One region of the Pseudomonas chaetocerotis genome, then DNA from elsewhere that is predicted to be linked to it. Evidence: predicted binding sites of a transcription regulator. Region 1 holds the regulator's gene; each other region holds the start of a gene.
The links. Region 1 encodes FliA, which starts transcription of late flagellar genes. Its sites were predicted from a motif close to CTAAAGTTTNNNNNNNNNNNGCCGNTAA; they were not measured.
Positions count from the first base shown of each region.

Region 1 (7,159 bases):
CTTTTCGGGGTTGCGCGAGATGTCTTCGAAGTTCTTCGGCAGGAAATCCACCGCACCCGCATCCAGCGCATCGAGCGTGACGCGGGCGCCTTCATGCGTCAGCGAGGAGAACATCAGCACCGGTGTCGGACAGCGCTGCATGATGTTTCGCACTGCGGTGATGCCGTCCATCATCGGCATCTCGTAATCCATAGTGATCACGTCGGGCTTGAGCGCCAACGCCTGATCGATGGCTTCCCGTCCATTGGTGGCCGTGCCCACGACCTGAATACTGGGGTCAGCAGACAGAATTTCCGACACGCGCCGACGGAAGAAACCGGAGTCGTCCACCACCAAGACCTTGACTGCCATACACACTCCTAGACGGCGTGGACTTCAGGTCCACGCCGCGAAACATCAGAAACGTCGAGCGTAGCGCTTGAGCATGCTCGGTACGTCGAGAATCAACGCGATGCGTCCGTCGCCCGTGATCGTGGCACCGGACATTCCGGGCGTGCCTTGCAGCATCTTGCCCAGTGGCTTGATGACCACTTCTTCCTGGCCGACCAGTTGATCGACGACAAAGCCGATGCGCTGACTGCCAACGGTGAGAATCACCACATGGCCTTCGCGCTGGCCTTCATGGAAGGCCTGTGGGACCAACCAGCGCTTGAGATAAAACAGTGGCAGCGCCTTGTCGCGCACGATCACCACTTCCTGACCATCGACCACATTGGTGCGCGACAGGTCGAGATGGAAGATCTCGTTGACGTTGACCAGCGGGAAAGCGAAGGCCTGGTTCTCCAGCATCACCATCAGCGTCGGCATGATCGCCAGGGTCAGCGGCACCTTGATGATGATTTTCGAGCCCTGGCCTTTCTGCGAGAACACGTTGACCGTGCCATTGAGCTGGGAAATCTTGGTCTTCACCACATCCATGCCGACGCCACGACCAGAAACGTCGGAAATCTCGGTCTTGGTCGAGAAGCCCGGGGCGAAGATCAGGTTGTAGCATTCGAACTCGTTGAGACGATCGGCTGCGTCCTTGTCCAGCAGGCCCTTCTCCACGGCCTTGGCGCGCAGCACGTCGGCATCCATGCCTTTGCCGTCGTCGGTGATCGACAGCAGGATATGGTCGCCTTCCTGCTCGGCGGACAGCACTACGCGCCCAGCACGGGCCTTGCCGCTCTTCTCGCGTTCTTCCGGCGTTTCCACACCATGGTCGACGGCGTTGCGCACCAAGTGCACCAACGGGTCAGCCAGGGCCTCGACCAGGTTCTTGTCGAGATCGGTTTCTTCGCCCACCAGCTCGAGGTTGATTTCCTTCTTCAGGTTGCGCGCCAGATCCCGGACCAGACGCGGGAAACGACCGAACACCTTCTTGATCGGCTGCATCCGGGTCTTCATCACCGAGGTCTGCAGATCGGCCGTGACCACGTCGAGGTTCGATACCGCCTTCGACATGGCCTCGTCGCCGCTGTTCAGGCCCAGGCGCACCAGACGGTTGCGCACCAGCACCAGCTCGCCGACCATGTTCATGATCTCGTCGAGGCGCGCAGTGTCGACCCGTACAGTGGTTTCTGCTTCGCTCGCGGCCGGCGCCTTGTCGGCAGCCGGCGCAGGCGCGGCAGGGGCACGAGCAGCAGCAGGCTCAGCCTTGGCTGCTGCGGGTTTGACTGGTGCAGCGGCCTTGGGCGCTGCTGCAGGTTTAGCCGCAGCGGTAGGCGCGGGCGCCGGCTCAGCGGGCGGCACGAACTTGCCCTTGCCGTGCAATTGATCGAGCAGCGACTCGAACTCGTCGTCGGTGATCTCATCACCCGCCGGAGCGGGCGCTGCAGCTACGGCTGCAACCGGAGCAGCGGCTTCGGCCGTGGCCGAGAACTGGCCCTTGCCATGCAGTTGATCGAGCAGCGCTTCGAATTCATCGTCGGTGATGTCATCGCCTGCCGGTGCGCCAGCAGGCGCAGAAGCGACTACCGCAGCGGCGTGCGTTTCGACCGTACCGGCGAACTGGCCTTTGCCGTGCAACTGATCGAGCAGCGACTCGAACTCGTCATCGGTGATCTCGTCGCTGGCACTGGCCTGCGCACTCGGGGCGGCAGCCGGCGCTTCACCCAACGCGTCGAGCAGTTGCTCGAATTCGCTGTCGGTGATGTCGCCTGCGGGGGCGGACGACGCGGCCGGCTGAGGCGCCGGAGCGGGTTCCGGCTCGGCCTGCTGCTCGGGCTCAGGAGCCGCCTCGGCGCCGCCCGGTTCGGCCAGGCGCGCCAGTGCCGCCAGAAGCTCAGGCGACGCGGGCGTGGGCTCGCGACGCTCACGCACCTCGCCAAACATGCCATTGACTGCATCAAGAGCCTCGAGCACCACATCCATCAGCTCCGAATCGACGCGACGCTCACCCTTGCGCAGGATGTCGAAGACGTTTTCGGCGATATGGCAGCACTCCACCAGCTCGTTGAGCTGGAGGAAACCCGCTCCGCCCTTGACGGTATGAAAACCGCGAAAGATGGCGTTGAGCAGGTTCATGTCGTCCGGTCGGCTTTCCAGCTCGACTAACTGTTCGGACAACTGTTCGAGAATCTCGCCGGCCTCTACCAGGAAATCCTGGAGGATCTCTTCATCGGCGCCGAAGCTCATATTTGTGTGCTCCTTAGAACCCTAGACTGGACAGCAGGTCGTCGACATCGTCTTGGCTGGAGGCGACGTCATCACGCTTATCGGCATGAATCTGCGGACCTTCACCCCGCGATGGCTCTTTTGATTTTTCCTGTTCGGTACGCAGCGCTTCGTGATCGTGCTGAATACCGGCAAAACGGTCGACCTGGCTGGCCATGAGCATCAGCTTGAGCAGATTGCTTTCCACTTCGGTCACCAGTTGGGTGACACGTTTGATCACCTGGCCGGTGAGATCCTGATAGTCCTGCGCGAGCAGAATGTCGTTGAGGTGGCCGGAGAGCTTTACGCCATCTCGCTCACTGCGGGCGAGGAACAGCTCGACACGCTTGGCCAGCTCACGAAAACCGTCAGCCCCGATTTCGCGGCGCATGAAACGGCCCCATTCGGCGCTGAGGCTCTGCGCTTCGTCACTGAGGTCGTTGACCAGCGGCGCACTCTGCTCGACCAGATCCATGGTCCGGTTGGCGGCCTTCTCGGTCATGGTCACGACGTAGTTCAGACGCTCGGTCGCGTCGGCGATCTGCGACAGCTCCTGGGCATGAGGCATGCGCGGATCGAGTTGAAAATTGACAATGGCGTTGTGCAGTTCACGGGTCAGTTTGCCGACCTCATGATACAGCCCGCGATCACGGACCTTGTTCAGCTCGTTGATCAGTTGCACCGCAGCGCCGAAGTTACCCTGTTCAAGGCTATCGACCAGATCGCGGGCATTGTTTTTCAGGGTCGACTCGAGGTCACCCAGCGTGGAGTCATCGTGTTCCATAGCACCCTCGCGGCTGACATCAGCCGTTGACCCGCTCGAAGATCTTCTCGATCTTTTCCTTCAACACCTGAGCGGTGAAGGGTTTGACCACGTAGCCATTCACACCGGCCTGGGCCGCCTCGATGATCTGATCGCGCTTGGCTTCAGCGGTCACCATCAGCACCGGCAGGTGCTTGAGGCGCTCGTCGGCACGTACGGCACGCAGCAGATCGATGCCGGTCATGCCGGGCATGTTCCAGTCGGTCACCAGAAAGTCGAAGCTGCCGCTTTGCAGCATCGGTAGCGCCGAGGTGCCGTCATCGGCTTCCGCGGTGTTGGTGAAACCCAAGTCCCGCAAGAGGTTCTTGATGATCCGTCGCATCGTCGAGAAATCGTCAACGATGAGGATTTTCATGTTCTTGTCCAAGTCGACCTCCGTACAGTCCCAAACGTATTGCGCTTGCAACTACGTCCTTTAATCATGAAACCGTTTGCGCCTTCGAGTACACCGCGTTCAGGCAGCACGCCATTCACTCAGCCGCGAGCGCAAACGCGCTGCGCACTGGCTGTGCAACTGACTCACGCGTGACTCGCTAACCCCCAGCACTTCACCGATTTCCTTCAAGTTCAGTTCTTCATCGTAATACAGCGCCAGCACCAGACGTTCGCGCTCCGGCAAGCCAGCGATGGCATCGGCCAACGCCGCCTGGAAGCGTTCGTCTTCGAGGTCCCGCGAAGGTTCGAGGTGAGAGTGTCCGGCGTCTTCGTGCAACCCGCCATGCTCGCCGTCCTGCAGCAGGTCGTCGAAGCTGAACAGGCGGCTGCCCAAAGTGTCGCCAAGAATGCCGTAGTAATCCTCCAGACTCAATTGGAGTTCGGCCGCAACCTCGTGATCTTTAGCGTCACGTCCGGTTCTTGCCTCAACGACACGAATGGCATCGCTGACCATACGGCTGTTGCGGTGTACCGAACGCGGCGCCCAATCACCCTTGCGCACCTCATCGAGCATGGAGCCGCGAATACGGATACCCGCGAAAGTCTCGAAACTGGCGCCTTTGCCGGAGTCGTATTTGCGCGAGGCTTCGAGCAGGCCGATCATGCCGGCCTGGATAAGATCGTCGACCTGCACGCTAGCCGGCAGACGGGCCAGCAAGTGGTAGGCGATACGCTTGACCAGAGGCGCATAGCGCTCGATCAGCTGGTGCTGGGAGTCCTGCGCCTGAGCCTTGTTGTACATACGAAGTCCAGAGGCTGCTGTCATACGGCCGAGTCTGCGGTCGGTTGTTGCACCAGACGCTCGACGAAAAACTCCAGATGACCACGGGGATTGGCCGGTAACGGCCAGGTATCTACCTTCTGAGCTATCGCCTTGAACGCCAGGGCGCACTTGGATCGAGGGAAGGCTTCATAGACGGCGCGCTGCTTCTGCACGGCCTTGCGCACGCACTCATCGTAGGGCACGGCACCGACATACTGCAGGGCGACATCGAGGAAACGATCCGTCACCTTGGTCAGCTTAGCAAAGAGATTGCGTCCTTCCTGCGGGCTGTGAGCCATATTGGCCAGTACGCGGAAGCGGCTGATGCCATGATCGCGATTGAGCAGTTTGATCAGCGCGTAGGCGTCGGTAATCGAGGTGGGCTCATCGCAGACCACCACAAGGATCTCCTGCGCGGCACGCACGAAGCTGACCACCGCATCGCCGATACCGGCGGCGGTGTCGATCACCAGCACGTCAAGATTTTCGCTGATGTCACTGAACGCCTGGATCAACCCGGCGTGCTGCATCGGCGTGAGGCTGACCATGCTCTGCGTACCGGAGGCAGCCGGCACGATGCGCACGCCGCCCGGCCCCTGCAGCAGAACATCGCGCAGATCGCATTCGCCTGCGATGACATCGGCCAGGGTGCGCTTGGGCGTCAGGCCCAACAGAACATCGACGTTGGCCAAGCCAAGGTCAGCGTCCATCAACATCACCCGACGGCCGAGATCGGCCAGGGCCATGGACAGATTGACCGACACATTGGTCTTGCCGACGCCACCCTTGCCGCCAGTCACCGCAATCACCTGTACGGGATGCATACCCATGTTCTTTCTACACCTTGTCTAACTTCGACTTGGCCCCACAGGCCGTTGAAAAACACCTGTCGGGCCGTTCACTCCCGCACCATGTGCGAGAGGGTGCAACAATTTCGCTACTTCAGCCGGCCCGCTTGGCCGGATTGTGATAAAGGCCGGCGAACAACTGCGCCATGGCGTCTTCACTCGGCTCCTCGGCAGCCTGCAGCCCTACGGCACGGCTGACCAACTGGTGACTACGCGGCACGTGCAGATCATCCGGAATCCGCGGCCCGTCCGTCACATAGGCTACCGGCAGTTGCTGGCCTATAGCCAGACCTAAAACCTCACCCAGACTCGCGGCTTCGTCCAACTTCGTCAGTATGCAGCCTGAAAGGCCACAACGCTTGTAACTATGGTAGGCGGCCTTGAGCACTTGGCTCTGACTTGTTGCGGCCAGTACCAGATAATTCTTCGCCTTGATCCGTGCCGAGGCCAGGCTTTCCAACTGCAGACGCAGCGCCGGATCGTTGCCTGGCAGGCCAGCGGTATCGACCAGCACCACGCGCTTCTTGGCCAGCGGCGCCAAAGCCTGCAGCAGAGACTGACCAGGGTCGATCTGAGTCACCGACACACCGAGGATGCGCCCCAGGGTCTTGAGCTGCTCCTGCGCGCCAATACGGAAGCTGTCCATGCTCACCAGAGCGACCTGTTGTGCGCCGTACTTAAGCACATAACGCGCAGCCAGCTTGGCCAGGGTAGTGGTCTTGCCCATGCCGGCCGGACCGACCAGGGCGATCACACCACCCTCTTCCAACGGCTCGACCTTGGGTGTAGTGATCGCGTGAGCCAGATGCGCCAGCAGCATGCGCCAGGCCTGACGCGGCTCGGCAACGCCGGCCACTTTGCTCAGCAACGCCTGCGACAGTTCGGCAGACAGCCCCATGCGCTGCAGGCGACGCCATAGGTTGGCCTGCTGCGGGCGGCGATTTTGCAGCTGCCCCCAGGCGATGGAACCCAGCTGTACTTCGATCAACTCACGCAAGCCGTGCAGCTCGAAACGCATGGCTTCCAGTGCACGCGGGTCGACCGCAGGCGCAGCCGATACAGGGGCCTCGACCGGGCGCTGCGGCTTGACCAGGGTCGCCGGCAGCTCGGGCGCCAGCAACGACTCATTGGCGAACAGTTGGCGGTCCTTGCCGGCATCCTGCTCGGCACGCGTGGTCAGCTCAGCCTGAGCGCTGGCGATGCGCGCCTGGGTCTTGCGCAGCTCGGCTTCCAGCGCCGGGTTCGGGCGCACCGGCATCGGCGCCTGATAATCCAGCGCTGCAGTCAGCTCGACACCACCGGCGACACGGCGATTGCCGATGATCGAGGCGTCGGCGCCCAATTCGTCACGCACCAGTTTCATGGCGGTTCGCATATCGGCGGCGAAGAAGCGTTTAACCTGCATGACCCTTTACCTCAGTTCTGGCCAACCGTAGCGACTATGGTGACCTGCTTGTTGTCCGGAATTTCCTGGTAGGCCAGCACATGCATGCTGGGTACCGCCAGCCGCGCGAAGCGCGACAACATTGCCCGGACCGGTCCGGCCACCAGCAGAATCACCGGCTTGCCGAGCATTTCCTGGCGCTGCGCCGCTTCCACCAGGGAACGCTGCAGCTTCTCGGCCATGCCCGGTTCGAGGAGGATGCCATCCTCACC
Region 1 covers NZ_JACFYX020000007.1:230,395-237,553, forward strand. The annotation lists gene H3221_RS14550 (protein-glutamate methylesterase/protein-glutamine glutaminase) at 1-351, opposite strand, end outside; gene H3221_RS14555 (chemotaxis protein CheA) at 397-2,616, opposite strand; gene H3221_RS14560 (protein phosphatase CheZ) at 2,630-3,418, opposite strand; gene H3221_RS14565 (chemotaxis response regulator CheY) at 3,438-3,812, opposite strand; gene fliA (RNA polymerase sigma factor FliA) at 3,912-4,658, opposite strand; gene fleN (flagellar synthesis regulator FleN) at 4,655-5,485, opposite strand; gene flhF (flagellar biosynthesis protein FlhF) at 5,598-6,908, opposite strand; gene flhA (flagellar biosynthesis protein FlhA) at 6,920-7,159, opposite strand, start outside.

Region 2 (7,159 bases), on a different contig from region 1:
GCGGCGCTTTCACCGAAGACGAAATTGCCGGGCAGCAGGCTGGGAATGGCCTTGTCCTTGGAGTCCTGTGAGAGCAACACGGCATTCTGCAGGAAGATCGACATACCGATCGCGGAGATCAGCGGGATCAGGCGGTTGCCGCCGCGCAAGGGGCGATAGGCCACCCGCTCGATGCTGTAGCCGTAGGCGCTGGTGACGATCATGGTGGCAGCGAAGGCCGCGATCATCACGAAGGGCACGGCTTCCAGGCCGAACATGGCGAGGCCGGCGATAACGGTGAAGGCTACGTACGAGCCAATCATGTAAACCTCGCCATGGGCGAAGTTGATCATGCCGATGATGCCGTAGACCATGGTGTAGCCGATGGCGATCAGGGCATAGGTACTGCCAATGGTCAGGCCATTGATCAGTTGTTGTAGGTAGTGATAAAGATCAGGCATTGCCTAACTCCTGGGCGCTTGCGTAAAGCGGCGCTTGTGGCGCAGCGCGAGGCCGGAATTCTTCTAATAAACAAAGCCCACTGCTCGCGCAGTGGGCTTTGGCTCAGACAGGAAGCTTACTTGGCTTCGGACTTGGTGCCGTCCTGGTGCCACTCGTACACCACGAAGCTGAAGTCCTTCAGGTCGCCCTTCTCGTCGAAGGCCAGGGCGCCGGTGGGGGTGTCGAAGCTGTTGGAGCGCAGGGCAGCCGCTACCTTGGCGGTATCGGTGTCGCCGGCTTTCTCGATGCCTTCGGCGATGACCTGAACGGCAGCGTAGGCCGGGAACACGAACGGACCGCTCGGGTCTTCGTTCTTGGCCTTGAAGGCCTCGACCAGCGCCTGGTTCTTCGGATCCTGGTCGAAGGACTTCGGCAGGGTGACCAGCAGGCCTTCGGAAGCCGGGCCGGCGATGGCCGAGATTTCCTTGTTACCCACGCCTTCCGGGCCCATGAACTTGACGTTCAGGCCGCGCTCTTTGGTCTGGCGCAGCAGAAGGCCCAGCTCCGGGTGGTAGCCGCCGTAGTAGACGAAGTCGACGCCAGCCTGGTTGAGCTTGGCGATCAGCGCCGAGAAGTCCTTGTCGCCGGCGTTGATGCCTTCGAACAGAGAAACCTTCACGCCTTTGCCTTCCAGGGTCTGCTTGACCGCGGTAGCGATACCTTCGCCGTACTGCTGCTTGTCGTGAATGACGGCGACGTTCTTCGGCTTGACGTGGTCGGCGATGAAGTTACCGGCGGTCGGGCCTTGCAGGCTATCCAGGCCGATGGTGCGGAAGACCAGCTCGTAGCCACGAGCGGTGATGTCCGGGCTGGTGGAAGCCGCGGTGATCATCAGGATGCCTTCGTCTTCGTAGATGTCGGAAGCCGGCTGAGTGGAGCTGGAGCACAGGTGGCCAACCACGAACTTGACGCCGTCGTTGACGATCTTGTTGGCAACGGCAACGGCTTGTTTCGGATCGCACGCGTCGTCGTAGACCACGCCTTCGAGCTGGGCGCCATTGACGCCGCCGGCCTTGTTGATCTGTTCGATGGCCATCTTGGCGCCGATGAATTGCATCTCACCGTACTGAGCAACGGCACCGGTCACCGGACCGGCCAGACCGATCTTGATGTTGTCGGCCGCCATCGAATAGCTGGCCGCCCCCGCCAGTGCCATTGCCGCGAACAGCTTGGAAATCTGCTTAGTAGCCTTGTTCATGAGTGCTCCACTCTTGTGTTTTTCGTTGTTGTAGTTCTTGCGGCCGAAGCTGCAGAACCGGGTCTGTTACCCCGGTAATGCCTCCGGCAACTGTACCGGAACAGTGTAGAGCGCGGATTTGCGCCTTGAAAAGCCGGCAGCTGGAGGCGATACGTGGGGTTGTCGCTAAATTGCAAGGAATGTATAGAAAAACGGCGTGGCCTGGGTCGGCTGGCGAGCGTCGCGCGGTTGCCAGGGCAGTTGCCGACGCTATCATTGCGCGCCTGTATTCAAAGCCATCGACACGGGACACACCATGACGGATCAATCTAGCACCCTCTATGCCAAGCTGCTCGGTGAGACAGCGCCGATTCGTTGGCAGGAACTGCAGCCGTTCTTCGCTCGCGGTGCGCTACTCTGGGTCGAGGGTGGCGAGGATCTGGTGGCGGTCGCGCATGCCCTGGCCGAGAACGATCAGGCTCGAGTTGCGCAATGGATGAACCAAGGCCTGCTGCGCAAGCTCGAAGATACACGTGCCGGAGATCTGCTCGCGCGCGACCCCCAGTTGTGGGCAGTCGTGGTCGCCCCCTGGGTGTTGGTACAGGAAAGGGCAGGGGATTCAGCTGTGCACTGAGATGGTGCAATGCAGGGCTATGAGCAGCGAGCTAGACTCCTCCCACGCTCCCGTCAGGGAGTTTCTCGCAGTGCCACGGCAAAGGAGTGAGCCCCATGTTCGAACCTGGTCACCTGCACCGCAGCAATCCGCCTGGCCTGGGCGGGCAACCTGGTTACAGCATCGATTTCTACTATGAGGTGCGCAAGGATTCACAAGAAGGACCCATGCTGCATGGGCGCCTGGTCGGCGAGATCGAGGGCAGGGCATTCGAGGAAGTCTTCGAAATGCATCGCGATACCGCGTTCAACTTCGCCAGCGTGATCTCCCGCCTGGTAGCCAAGCATGGCTTGCCGCCCAACCACAGCCCGATCATGCGTGCCCATGCCGAATACGATGCGCTCTTCGAAGACATCCGCGCCAAGTTGCACGCCAAGCCGGGTGAAGCGGTGGACCTCGATCACCTGGAGCGCGACGGTCCGACGTGACCCCTGGCTGTTCGAGGACGAAAAAAAACCGGATGCTCAGATCCGGTTTTTTCATTCTCGTGTCGTGTCTCAGGCAGCGACGAAACCTGCAGGATAGGCCAGCGAGGCTTGGCTGCTCTGCACTTCGGCGATGGTTTCGCGAACGACCTGTTTGGCCAGGCAAGCGCACTTGCCACACTGGCTGGCGATGCCGAGCGTGCCGCGCACTTCACGGTAGCTGCAGCAGCCTTCGTAGACCGCATCGCGGATTTGAGTATCGGTGACACCTTCACAGAGGCAGACGTACATAAGCAAGGCTCGTCTTGGTGGTTCTGTTCGATGGATCGGATACTAATGTTAATGAGAATGCTTGTCAAAGATCGATTGCGAATGCTCGCATCTCCTGACGAACGGTGTATGAGCGCCGTTGCGCAGATGTGAAAAAACCGGCCTTGGCCGGTTTTTTCATTGAAGGGTGAATGTGCAGAGGCTCACTGATCGAATTCGTCCCAGCCGCCCATTTCCTTCCAGCGATTGACGATGCCGCAGAACAGCTCGGCGGTCTTCTCGGTGTCGTAGCGCGCCGAGTGTGCTTCCTTGCCATCGAACTCGATACCGGCTGTCTGGCAGGCCTTGGCCAGCACGGTCTGGCCATAGGCGAGGCCGGCGAGGGTTGCGGTGTCGAAGCTGGAGAACGGGTGGAAGGGATTGCGTTTGATGCCGCAGCGCGCCACCGCCGCATTGAGGAAACCGAGGTCGAAGCTGCTGTTATGGCCGACCAGAATCGCGCGCTTGCAGCCAGCCGATTTGATCGACTTGCGCAGGCCCTTGAAGATTTCGCCCAGCGCGTGCTCCTCGCTCACTGCCATGCGCAGCGGGTGGTCGAGCTTGATGCCGGTGAATTCCAGCGCGGCCTGTTCGATGTTGGCGCCTGCGAAGGGTTCGATGCGGAAGAAGTGGGTGTGATCCGGATAGAGGAAGCCGCTCTCATCCATGGCAATGGTGGTCGCAGCGATTTCCAGCAGGGCATCGGTGGCGCAGTTGAAACCACCGGTTTCCACATCCACTACCACCGGTAGATAACCGCGAAAGCGTGCGGCCATGGGCGTGCGCGGGCCGGACGGCAGGCTGGGCTCGAGTTCGTCGTCGTAGTTGTCTTCGCTCACGCCTGGGCCTCCAGCAATTTCCAGCGCAGGGTTTCGCCGGCGCGCAGCGGCACCACGCTGTTGTCGCCCAGCGGCAGGGTGGCCGGCACGGTCCACTCTTCGCGCACCAGGGTAATGCTGTCGCTGTTACGCGGCATGCCGTAGAAGTCCGGGCCGTGGAAGCTGGCGAAGGCTTCCAGCTTGTCCAGCGCGCCGCGCTGTTCGAAGGCTTCGGCATACAGCTCGATGGCCGCATAGGCGGTGTAGCAGCCGGCGCAGCCGCAGGCGGCTTCCTTGGCGTGCTTGACGTGCGGCGCCGAGTCGGTGCCGAGGAAGAACTTGGGGTTGCCGCTGGTGGCAGCGTCGAGCAGGGCTTCCTGATGCACGTTGCGTTTGAGGATCGGCAGGCAGTAGAAGTGCGGGCGAATGCCGCCGACCAACATGTGGTTGCGGTTGTACAGCAGGTGGTGCGCGGTGATGGTGGCGCCGACGTTGGCCGAGGCGGCCTCGACGAACTGCACCGCGTCACGGGTGGTGATGTGCTCGAACACCACTTTCAGCGTCGGGAAGCGGTCGACCACACGGGTCAGGTGCTCGTCGATGAAGGTCTTCTCGCGGTCGAATACGTCGATCTCGGCGCGGGTCACTTCGCCGTGCACCAGCAGCAGCATGCCGACTTCGGCCATCGCTTCGAGTGCCGGGAAGATCTTGTCGATGCTGGTCACGCCCGAGTCGGAGTTGGTGGTAGCGCCGGCCGGGTAGAGCTTGGCCGCATGCACGAAACCGCTGGCCTTGGCCGCGCGTACGTCTTCGGGGCTGGTGTTGTCGGTGAGATAGAGCACCATCAGCGGCTCGAAGCGACTGCCCGCCGGGCGCGCCGCGAGGATGCGCTGACGATAGGCGTCGGCTTCGGCGGCATTGCGTACCGGCGGAACCAGGTTGGGCATGATGATGGCGCGGCCGAAAGTGCGCGCGGCGTCGCCGACGGTGTGTGGCAGCACCGCGCCGTCGCGCAGGTGAATGTGCCAGTCATCGGGACGCAGGAGAGTCAGGAGGTCGGACATGGAGGCTTCCAGGCGGGTAAAACGTGGCCGCATGGTAACTGAAAAGCGCCTGTTCGCGCTCGCGGCGACGCGACAATTGCACGCAGGGGGTCAAGTTTCCGCGCGCCTGACCGATACCCCGTAAGAATGCCGTGAATCGCCGTGGAGTCGACCGTGCGTGCGCCCAATTTCCTTCTGATCAGCCTGCTGGCTGGCATGCCTTTGTGCTTGCCAGCGCATGCCATCAGCTTCCAGACGCGGCTGGAAAAGGTGGAGTGGACGGTCGAGGGTGATCAGTTCGAGTGTCGCCTGAGTCAGCCGATCAGCAATTTCGGCAGTGGCGAGTTCGTACGCCGCGCGGGTGAACAGGTCACCTTTCGTCTCAAGGCACGCGAGCGCTGGATGGGCGCCGGTTCGGCGACCTTGCTGGCGGCGGCTGCGCCCTGGCAGCCAGGGCGCGGCGACATCAACCTCGGCGTGGTCAGCGTCGGCAATGGTGAGGTGCCGTTCAACAGCTCGCAGGAGCAGGGTTCGCGGCTGCTCACCGGTTTGCTCGAAGGGCGCAGCCCACTGGTACGTCATCGCACCCTCAACGGGGGCGATAATCTGGAAGTGCGTTTGCTGCCGGTGAAGTTTCACAAGGCCTATGACGATTACCAGGCCTGTATCGCCAAGTTGCTGCCGGTCAATTTTGATCAGATTCGCCAGGCGCAGATCGGTTTCCCGGGGGGGGGCATCGATCTCGATCCGATGGCCAAGGCCAAGCTCGACATCATCCTCGACTTCGTCAAGGCCGACCCGAGCATCAACAGCTTCCAGATTGATGGTCATGCCGACAACAGCGGTAATCGTCTGACCAATCGCGACCTTTCACGTCGTCGTGCGCTGGCCGTGCAGGAGTATCTGGTGGCCGGTGGCGTACCGGTCGAACAGATCACCATGCGCTTTCATGGCGAGCGTTACCCGCTGGTGCCAAACAACAACGAAGCCAATCGCGCCAAGAACCGTCGTGCGACCCTGCGCCTGGATCGCGTGCCCGCTCCGGAAGTCCCGGTACAGAGCGAACCGCAAGTCGCTCCACCGAGCCCCCCGGTCGATCCGGCCGGAAGTACGCCCTCCTGAGGCAAAAACGCCCATTCTCGCCGTCGCTTCGTCGTCACAAGCTGTCGCGCCCCTGTAAATTGCCCCGCAGGGTCAGTAGAATCACCGGTTTTATCGTACAACCCGTGGAGTGATGGCATGGCGGACGTCAAAAAGGTAGTTCTGGCCTATTCCGGTGGCCTGGACACCTCGGTGATCCTCAAGTGGCTGCAAGATACCTATAACTGTGAAGTGGTGACCTTCACCGCTGATCTCGGCCAAGGCGAAGAGGTCGAACCGGCCCGCGCCAAGGCTCAGGCGATGGGCGTCAAGGAAATCTACATCGACGACCTGCGCGAAGAATTCGTCCGTGACTTCGTCTACCCGATGTTCCGCGCCAACACCGTCTACGAAGGCGAATACCTGCTGGGTACTTCCATCGCCCGTCCGCTGATTGCCAAGCGTCTGATCGAAATCGCCAACGAGACCGGCGCCGACGCCATCTCCCACGGTGCGACCGGCAAGGGCAACGATCAGGTGCGTTTCGAGCTGGGCGCCTACGCGCTGAAGCCAGGTGTGAAAGTCATCGCCCCATGGCGTGAGTGGGACCTGCTGTCGCGCGAGAAGCTGATGGACTACGCCGAGAAGCACGCCATCCCGATCGAGCGCCACGGCAAGAAGAAGTCGCCGTACTCCATGGATGCCAACCTGCTGCACATCTCCTATGAAGGCGGCGTGCTGGAGGACACCTGGACCGAGCACGAAGAAGACATGTGGAAATGGACTGTCTCCCCTGAGGCAGCACCGGATGCACCGACTTATATCGAGCTGACCTACCGCGCCGGCGACATCGTCGCCATCGACGGCAAGGCCATGAGCCCGGCTACCGTACTGGCTGAATTGAACCGCATCGGTGGCGAGAACGGCATCGGCCGTCTGGACATCGTCGAGAACCGTTTCGTCGGCATGAAATCCCGTGGCTGCTACGAGACGCCCGGTGGCACCATCATGCTCAAGGCCCACCGCGCCATCGAGTCGATCACCCTCGACCGTGAAGTGGCGCACCTGAAAGACGATCTGATGCCGAAGTACGCCAGCCTGATCTACAACGGTTTCTGGTGGAGCCCGGAGCGTCTGATGCTGCAACAGATGAT
Region 2 covers NZ_JACFYX020000005.1:121,881-129,039, reverse strand. The annotation lists gene livH (high-affinity branched-chain amino acid ABC transporter permease LivH) at 1-440, opposite strand, end outside; gene H3221_RS10575 (branched-chain amino acid ABC transporter substrate-binding protein) at 557-1,678, opposite strand; gene H3221_RS10570 (DUF2288 domain-containing protein) at 1,974-2,291, shown strand; gene H3221_RS10565 (DUF5064 family protein) at 2,387-2,758, shown strand; gene H3221_RS10560 (bacterioferritin-associated ferredoxin) at 2,828-3,046, opposite strand; gene rnt (ribonuclease T) at 3,229-3,903, opposite strand; gene pyrC (dihydroorotase) at 3,900-4,946, opposite strand; gene H3221_RS10545 (flagellar protein MotY) at 5,100-6,047, shown strand; gene H3221_RS10540 (argininosuccinate synthase) at 6,165-7,159, shown strand, end outside.
Region 2: the regulator FliA is predicted to act here: its motif matches at 5,036-5,063, upstream of H3221_RS10545 (flagellar protein MotY).

Region 3 (7,159 bases), on a different contig from region 1:
TTCTTTCTCGGCGAACTGTTCGTCGACCTGCCACTGCCGGTGGATGCCCCACACAGCAGCGAGCATTGCGGGCGCTGCAGCGCCTGCATGGATATCTGCCCTACAGCGGCCTTCGCCGGCCCCTACATGCTGGATGCGCGGCGCTGCATCTCCTACCTGACCATCGAACTGAAAGGCTCGATCCCGGAGGAGCTGCGTGCGCCCATCGGCAACCGGGTGTTCGGCTGCGACGACTGCCAGATCGTCTGTCCCTGGAATCGCTTCGCGCGCCCCACCGAGCAGGGCGACTTCCAGCCCCGCCACGGCCTGGACAACAGCGGCCTGGCCGAGCTTTTCATGTGGACGGAAGAGGAGTTTCTCAGCCGCACCGAGGGTTCGCCGCTACGCCGTGCCGGCTACGAGCGTTGGCTGCGCAACCTGGCGGTCGGCCTGGGCAATGCACCATCGACCATTCCGGTACTACAGGCTCTGGAGGCCCGCCGCGAACACCCGTCAGCACTGGTGCGCGAGCATGTGGCGTGGGCGCTGGAGCGGCACAACGCCCTGTAGCCCGAATGCAATCCGAGTAACGCCGCCCGTTTCCCCGGATTGCATCCGGGCTACGCGAATTGACGCCTACATAAAGAGTATCGACTCAGACCTTGAGGAAATGCTCGCGGTAGTGGCGCAGCTCGGCGATGGATTCACGAATGTCATCCAGCGCCTGGTGAGTGGCGGTTTTCTGAAAGCTGTCCTTGACCGCTGGCGCCCACATGCCAGCGAGGATCTTAAGCGTCGACACGTCCAGGTAGCGGTAGTGGAAGTAGGCTTCCAGGGCCGGCATGTACTTGTAGAGAAAACGGCGATCCTGGCCAATGCTGTTGCCGCAGATGGGTGACTTGCCCTTGGGCACCCACTGTTCGAGGAAGGCGATGGTCTGTGCTTCGGCCGCCGCCGTGTCGATCTTGCTCTCACGCACTCGCTGGGTCAGACCGCTCTGGCCATGAGTGCGGGTGTTCCATTCATCCATGCCGGCCAGGGCCAGGTCGCTCTGGTGAACGGCGATCACCGGGCCTTCGGCCAGCACGTTCAGCTCGCTGTCGGTGACGATGGTGGCCATCTCGATGATCACATCGCGCTCCGGCTCCAGCCCGGTCATTTCCAGGTCGATCCAGATCAGGTTGTTGGGGTTTTGCATGGTTAGGCTCCTTGGCTCAGGCGCCAAGTCTAGCGGATCTCAGCGCCCCGCATCTGCCAGAGAAACAGCGACGTTTGCCGCCCTTCGTTGATGTCGAGCTCGCGATCAGCCGGTACGCCCGGAATCTCGAAGGTGTTGCTGATCAGCCAGCTACCGGCGTGCATCTCGACTTTCGCCTTGCCCCACAGACGCGGCATCGGCACGGGCGAGAGAAAGCAGTAGACGACATCGAAGTCGCCGAGTTCGACCTGCCACAGACTCCGATAACGAATGCTGCAGTTCTCCTGCAGCAGGCAGCGCAGCCAGGCGAATGCGAAGAGCAGGGGCGCCGTCTCGACACCAACGAACTGCCCGCGCGGAAACCGTCTGGCCAGCTGCAGCACCGTACCGGCGGTACCACAACCCAGGTCGACGAAGCGCAGCGGCAGCTTACGCTCGCTCAAGCACTGCTGCAGACGTTGCTGCGCCTTGCGCCCACTCAGATAGAGCGGCACCTGTTCGCGCAGGCTGTTCCAGTTGACCAGTAGCAACAGCACGAAGCCCAGCAGGAACAGCCAGGCCGGCAAATCGGCGCGCTGCATCACCAGCAGTGCGGGCAGGAACGCCAGATTGATCCACAACCACCAGCGTGATAGGCCCAGGCGCCAGCCGATCCCGGCTGCCGCAACACCCTGCAGCAGCGCCACCGAAAACAACGACATCCGCCAGGGCAGCAACGCCAGCAAATAGACCAGTACCACCACCAGCGCCAAGGCCAGGCCCTGCGCTAAAAGAGCGCGCAATAACGGTAGCCGCAGCACCGCTCTTTCCTCGCCTGTCGTCATTCCCGGCCTCTGTTCCTGACAGCCGAATGGCTGCCGAGCGCTCATGCTAAACTCGCCGCGATCAACACTCCACTACCCGGATGCTCCATGGCCAAACGCCAACTCAACCGCCGCCAGAACTGGCGGATCGAAAAGATTCAAGGCGAACGCGCTACCCGCGCCGCCAAGCGTGAATCGCGGGCAATGGAAGCACTGGAAGGCGGCGACCTCGGCCCGGAACAGACCGGCCTGGTGATCGCTCACTTCGGCGTGCAGGTGGAAATCGAAGGTTTGCAGGGTGAGATGGCTGGCCAGGTATTTCGCTGCCACCTGCGCGCCAACCTGCCGGCGCTGGTCACCGGCGATCAGGTGGTCTGGCGTCCCGGCAATCAGGGTGACGGTGTCATCGTCGCGCAACTGCCGCGAAACAGCGAGCTGTGCCGCCCCGACATGCGCGGCCAACTCAAGCCGGTAGCGGCCAACGTCGACCAGATCGTCATCGTCTTCGCGCCGCTGCCCGAGCCGCACGCCAACCTGATCGACCGCTATCTGGTAGCCGCCGAGCACGCGGGTATTCGCCCGCTGCTGCTGCTGAACAAGGCCGATCTGATCGATGAGCAGAACCAGGTGGCGCTGGACGCGCTGCTCAAGGTCTATCGAGAGCTTGAGTATCCGCTGCTGGAAGTCTCGGCCCATCAGGGCGATGGCATGGAGCAGTTGAAAAGCCGCCTGAACGGAAACGTCAGCGTATTCGTGGGCCAGTCTGGCGTAGGCAAGTCATCGCTGGTCAACAGCCTGCTACCCGGCGTCGATACGCGTGTCGGCGCGCTGTCGGAGTTGACCGGCAAGGGTACGCATACCACCACCACCGCACGGCTTTTCCACTTTCCCGGTGGTGGTCAACTGATCGACTCCCCCGGTATTCGCGAATTCGGCCTCGGCCATGTCAGTCGTGATGACGTGGAAGCGGGCTTCATCGAATTCCACGACCTGCTAGGGCGCTGCCGCTTCCGTGACTGCAAGCATGATCGCGAACCTGGTTGTGCGCTTTTGCAGGCCCTGGAAGACGGCCGCTTACAACCACAGCGCATGGCCAGCTACCGACATATCATCGCCAGCCTGCCGGAAGACGATTACTGATTATTCAGCTGATCGAACTGCAGGGCGCCTTCTTCGAAGATGTTCAGGCGCTGCTGCAGTTGCTCTGGCGCCAGCGGTTCACTCGCCGCGTCCGCCGGAACCTCGCCTGGCGTGGGCGCAGCCCCCTCCTCGACACCTTGTTCGCCCTCGATGGCGCGCTGCGCCTTCTTAGTCAGCACGACGATATCGATGCGCCGATTAACGGGATTGAATGGGTCCTCGCGGTCGAACAGCGCCGACGAGGCATAACCGACCACCCGCGCCACCTGCTCGTCCGGATAGCCGCCCGCCACCAGCGTGCGCCTCGCAGCGTTGGCACGACTGGATGACAGCTCCCAGTTACCGAAATCGCCGCGCCCTACGAAAGGCTTGGCATCGGTGTGACCGCTGATACTGATCTTGTTCGGCACTGCGCGAATGGTGTCGGCCATGGCCAGCAGGATGTCCTCGAAATAGGGCTGAAGGTCGGCACTGCCGAGGGCAAACATCGGCCGGTTCTCGGCGTCCATGATCTGGATGCGCAAGCCATCCTGAGTGATTTCGAACAGTATCTGGTCCTTGAAGCGCTGCAGCTCGGGATTCTCCTCGACCTTGTTCTGCAACTCCTGCAACAGCAGCTCCAGACGCTCCTGCTCCATCTTTTCAGCCAGGGTTTCGATCTGGTCGGTGCTGACGCCGGTCTCATCCGGCTGACTCTCCGGCGTCTCGGAGATGTCCGGATTGAGAGTGCGCTCGGGCGCTGGCGTAGGCGTACCGCCCAGGTCGATGGCATATGGACTGGCACTCTCGGTGAAACCGATCGGGTCCTGGAAATAGCCGGAAATGGCTTTCTTCTGCTCTGGAGTGGCCGACGTCATCAGCCACATGACCAGAAAGAACGCCATCATGGCGGTTGCGAAGTCGGCAAAAGCGATCTTCCAGGCACCGCCATGATGGCCGCCAGCGGTCTTCTTGACCCGCTTGACGATGATGGGTTGGTTATTCTCCATGGCTTAGCTGCCGCGCATGGCCTGTTCGAGCTCGCTGAAGCTCGGACGATGTGCCGGATACAGCACCTTGCGCCCGAACTCTACGGCCAGGGTCGGCGGCATGCCCGAGGCAGAAGCGACCAGGGTCGCCTTGATCGCTTCGTAAAGGTTCAGTTCTTCCTTGGCATCATGCTCCAGGGCGTTCGACAACGGACCGAAGAAACCATACGAAGCGAGAATGCCGAGGAAGGTGCCGACCAGAGCAGTACCCACCTTTTCACCGATCTGCGCGTTATCCGCTTCTGCCAGGATCGACATGGTGATCACGATACCCAGCACGGCCGCGACGATACCCATGGCCGGCATGCCGTCGGCGACCTTGGCCACGGCGTGAGCCGGGTGCTCCACTTCTTCCTTGAGGCTGGCCAGTTCCATATCGAACAGACCTTCCAGTTCGTGCGGAGCCATGTTGCCGGAAGACATGATGCGCAGGTAATCGCAGATGAACGCGGTCATCCGCGCGTCCTTGAGCACACCGGGATACTTGCTGAAGATCGGGCTGGCGCCGGGATCTTCGATGTCTGCCTCGATGGCCATCATGCCCTCGCGGCGACTCTTGTTGAGGATCTCGTACAGCAGCCTGAGCACTTCGAGGTAATAAGCGTGGGTGAAGCGACTGCCGAACATGCTCAGCGATTTCTTGAACACCGTCATGAACATGCTGCCCGGGTTGGCCTGCAGAAATGCCCCCAGCGCCGCGCCACCAATGATCAGAACCTCGAAGGGGTGGATCAATGCCATGAACTTCCCGCCCGAGAGTATGAACCCGCCGAGCACACAGCCAAAGACGACAATGATGCCTAAGATTTTTACCATGGAATAAATGCTTGCAGAGCCTAGTGGATGGGTTATTGAAAACAACCCTTCTAATTATCGGAACTTATACGCCAGACTATAGCCAGTTATGGTCAAAAGCCAGTTCGACTCGAGCCAATATGTCGACGTCAAAGTCTCTGCCGCGCACTCTGGACGCCTGGGTACAACACCTGGGCAAGTTGCCACTGCCTATCGAGCAGCAGCAGCATGTGCGCCTGCGTCGCATCCTGGGAGACAGCCGCCGAACCTGGCGTGAAATTGCCGAGGCGATAGAATCCAGCCCCTCTTTCGCCCTGCAGGTGCTGCGCGAGGCAAACCAATCGAGCAACAGCCTCAGCGATCCAGCCGAGAGCATCGAAACCGCGCTGTCGCGCCTGGGTCTGAGCCGCTGCGAGGCCCTTCTCAACCAGGCACCCGCCCTGCCAGAGAACGACATCCCTCTGGCATTCAAGCAGATTTTGCTGATCAGTCAGCATGCCAGCCAACAGGCTCGCGGCCTGTTCGGTGCGCGCCTGGCGCGCCTGTGGAATGAATTGCACGGCTGCAGCCTGCTGTTTCTGGCGCCGATCTGGCCATTGCTGTGCGCCCATCCGCAGCTGTTCGAGGCCTGGGAGCAACGTGTATTGCTCAAGGGTGAGCGACCGGCTGCAGTAGAGAAAGAGTTGCTCGGCGTCACCTTGATCCAGCTGTGCGTCAAACTCGCCGAGCGCTGGCGACTGCCGGAGTGGATCGTGCGCGGCTACCGCCTGCTCGAGCGTGATCGGCGCCAGCTGGTCCGGGCGCTGCACATCGCACGCGACAACGAACACCCGCTGCATCAGCAGCAGATGCTCGACGCCGACATCCCCCTGCGCCACTGGCTCACCCATCCGAGCAACTGCGTGCTGCTGGCCAACGGCCTGGCAGTATCCGCTCACCATTCCTGGGATACCGCGCACAGCCTGCGCTGGCAGCGTCTTACCGGACTTTACCTGCAGATTCCTCTGAGCGAGCTGCAACAGCAAGTGCACCAGCACGCCGTGAGCAGCGCACGCCTGATTCACGATCACGCACTGTGGCACCCGGCCCAGGCCCTGATCTGGCCGTGGGACACCCGTCGTCTGAAACCAGCCGTTAGCGCCGCAGCACCACCCAAGCGCGATGACCTTGCCACCTGGCGTCAGCACTGTGCACGGCTGCTCGCCGAACCCAGCACGTTTGCCAACGTGCCGCAGCTGACTGCCTGCGCCCGCGACGCCTTGCAGGCCTGCGGCATGAAGCGCGTCCTGCTGCTTCTTGCCGACCGTCAGCACACCCGCCTGCAAACCCAGCAACAGGCGGGGCTCGATGTCAGCGCGGCCACCCTCAGCCTCGACCCGGCACAAAGCCAGGTGTTGAAACGCCTGCTCAGCACGCCGGGTCAACTGCGCCTGATGCCCAGCAACGTGGCGCAGTTTTCGGCACTGCTGCCGGGCAACCTCAAGGCCCTGTTTCCCAGCGAGCATCTGCTGCTGCGTTCCGTGGCCAACAACGGTCGGGTGGTGATGCTGATCGTGGCCGATCAGGGCGGCCAACCGCTCAATAACGTCTGCCTGCAGGCGTTCGGCAAGACCGTGCAGTGCATCGAGCGCGCGCTGGGCAGCTTTTCCAGGCGCGGGCGCTGAAGCGCTCTGTTTCCGCTACAATCGACCTCTTTTCATTCAAGGAGGCCGTCATGTCCGCCTTCGACAACTTGCCACTGGTGATCGAGCCAACCCAACTGGCCGAACACCTGGATGCAGCCGACCTGATCCTGCTCGATCTGAGCAGCGCAGCGCGCTACGCCGCCGGCCACATCCCAGGCGCGCGCTGGGTGGATACCAAGCGCACGCAACTGGGCGCGCCGCCCGCTCCCGGCCTGCTGCCCGAGCGAGCGCAGCTCGAAGCGCTGTTCGCCGATATCGGTCATCACACGGATGCCGTTTATGTGGTCTACGACGATGAGGGCGGGCCTTGGGCCGGTCGTTTCATCTGGCTACTCGACGTGATCGGCCATCAGCGTTACCACTTCCTCAATGGCGGCCTGCAGGCCTGGATCAGCGATGGCCTCGAACTGAGCCAGGAACAGCCCGCAGTGACCCGCACCGAGGTGGCACTGACGCTGAGCGATGCCCCCACCGCCACCCGCGAGTACCTGCAATCGCGCCTGGATGCTACCGACCTGGCCATCTGGGACG
Region 3 covers NZ_JACFYX020000001.1:540,972-548,130, forward strand. The annotation lists gene queG (tRNA epoxyqueuosine(34) reductase QueG) at 1-549, shown strand, start outside; gene orn (oligoribonuclease) at 635-1,177, opposite strand; gene H3221_RS02505 (class I SAM-dependent methyltransferase) at 1,207-2,001, opposite strand; gene rsgA (small ribosomal subunit biogenesis GTPase RsgA) at 2,089-3,120, shown strand; gene motB (flagellar motor protein MotB) at 3,114-4,109, opposite strand; gene motA (flagellar motor stator protein MotA) at 4,113-4,964, opposite strand; gene H3221_RS02525 (HDOD domain-containing protein) at 5,084-6,607, shown strand; gene H3221_RS02530 (rhodanese-like domain-containing protein) at 6,658-7,159, shown strand, end outside.
Region 3: the regulator FliA is predicted to act here: its motif matches at 5,019-5,046, upstream of motA (flagellar motor stator protein MotA).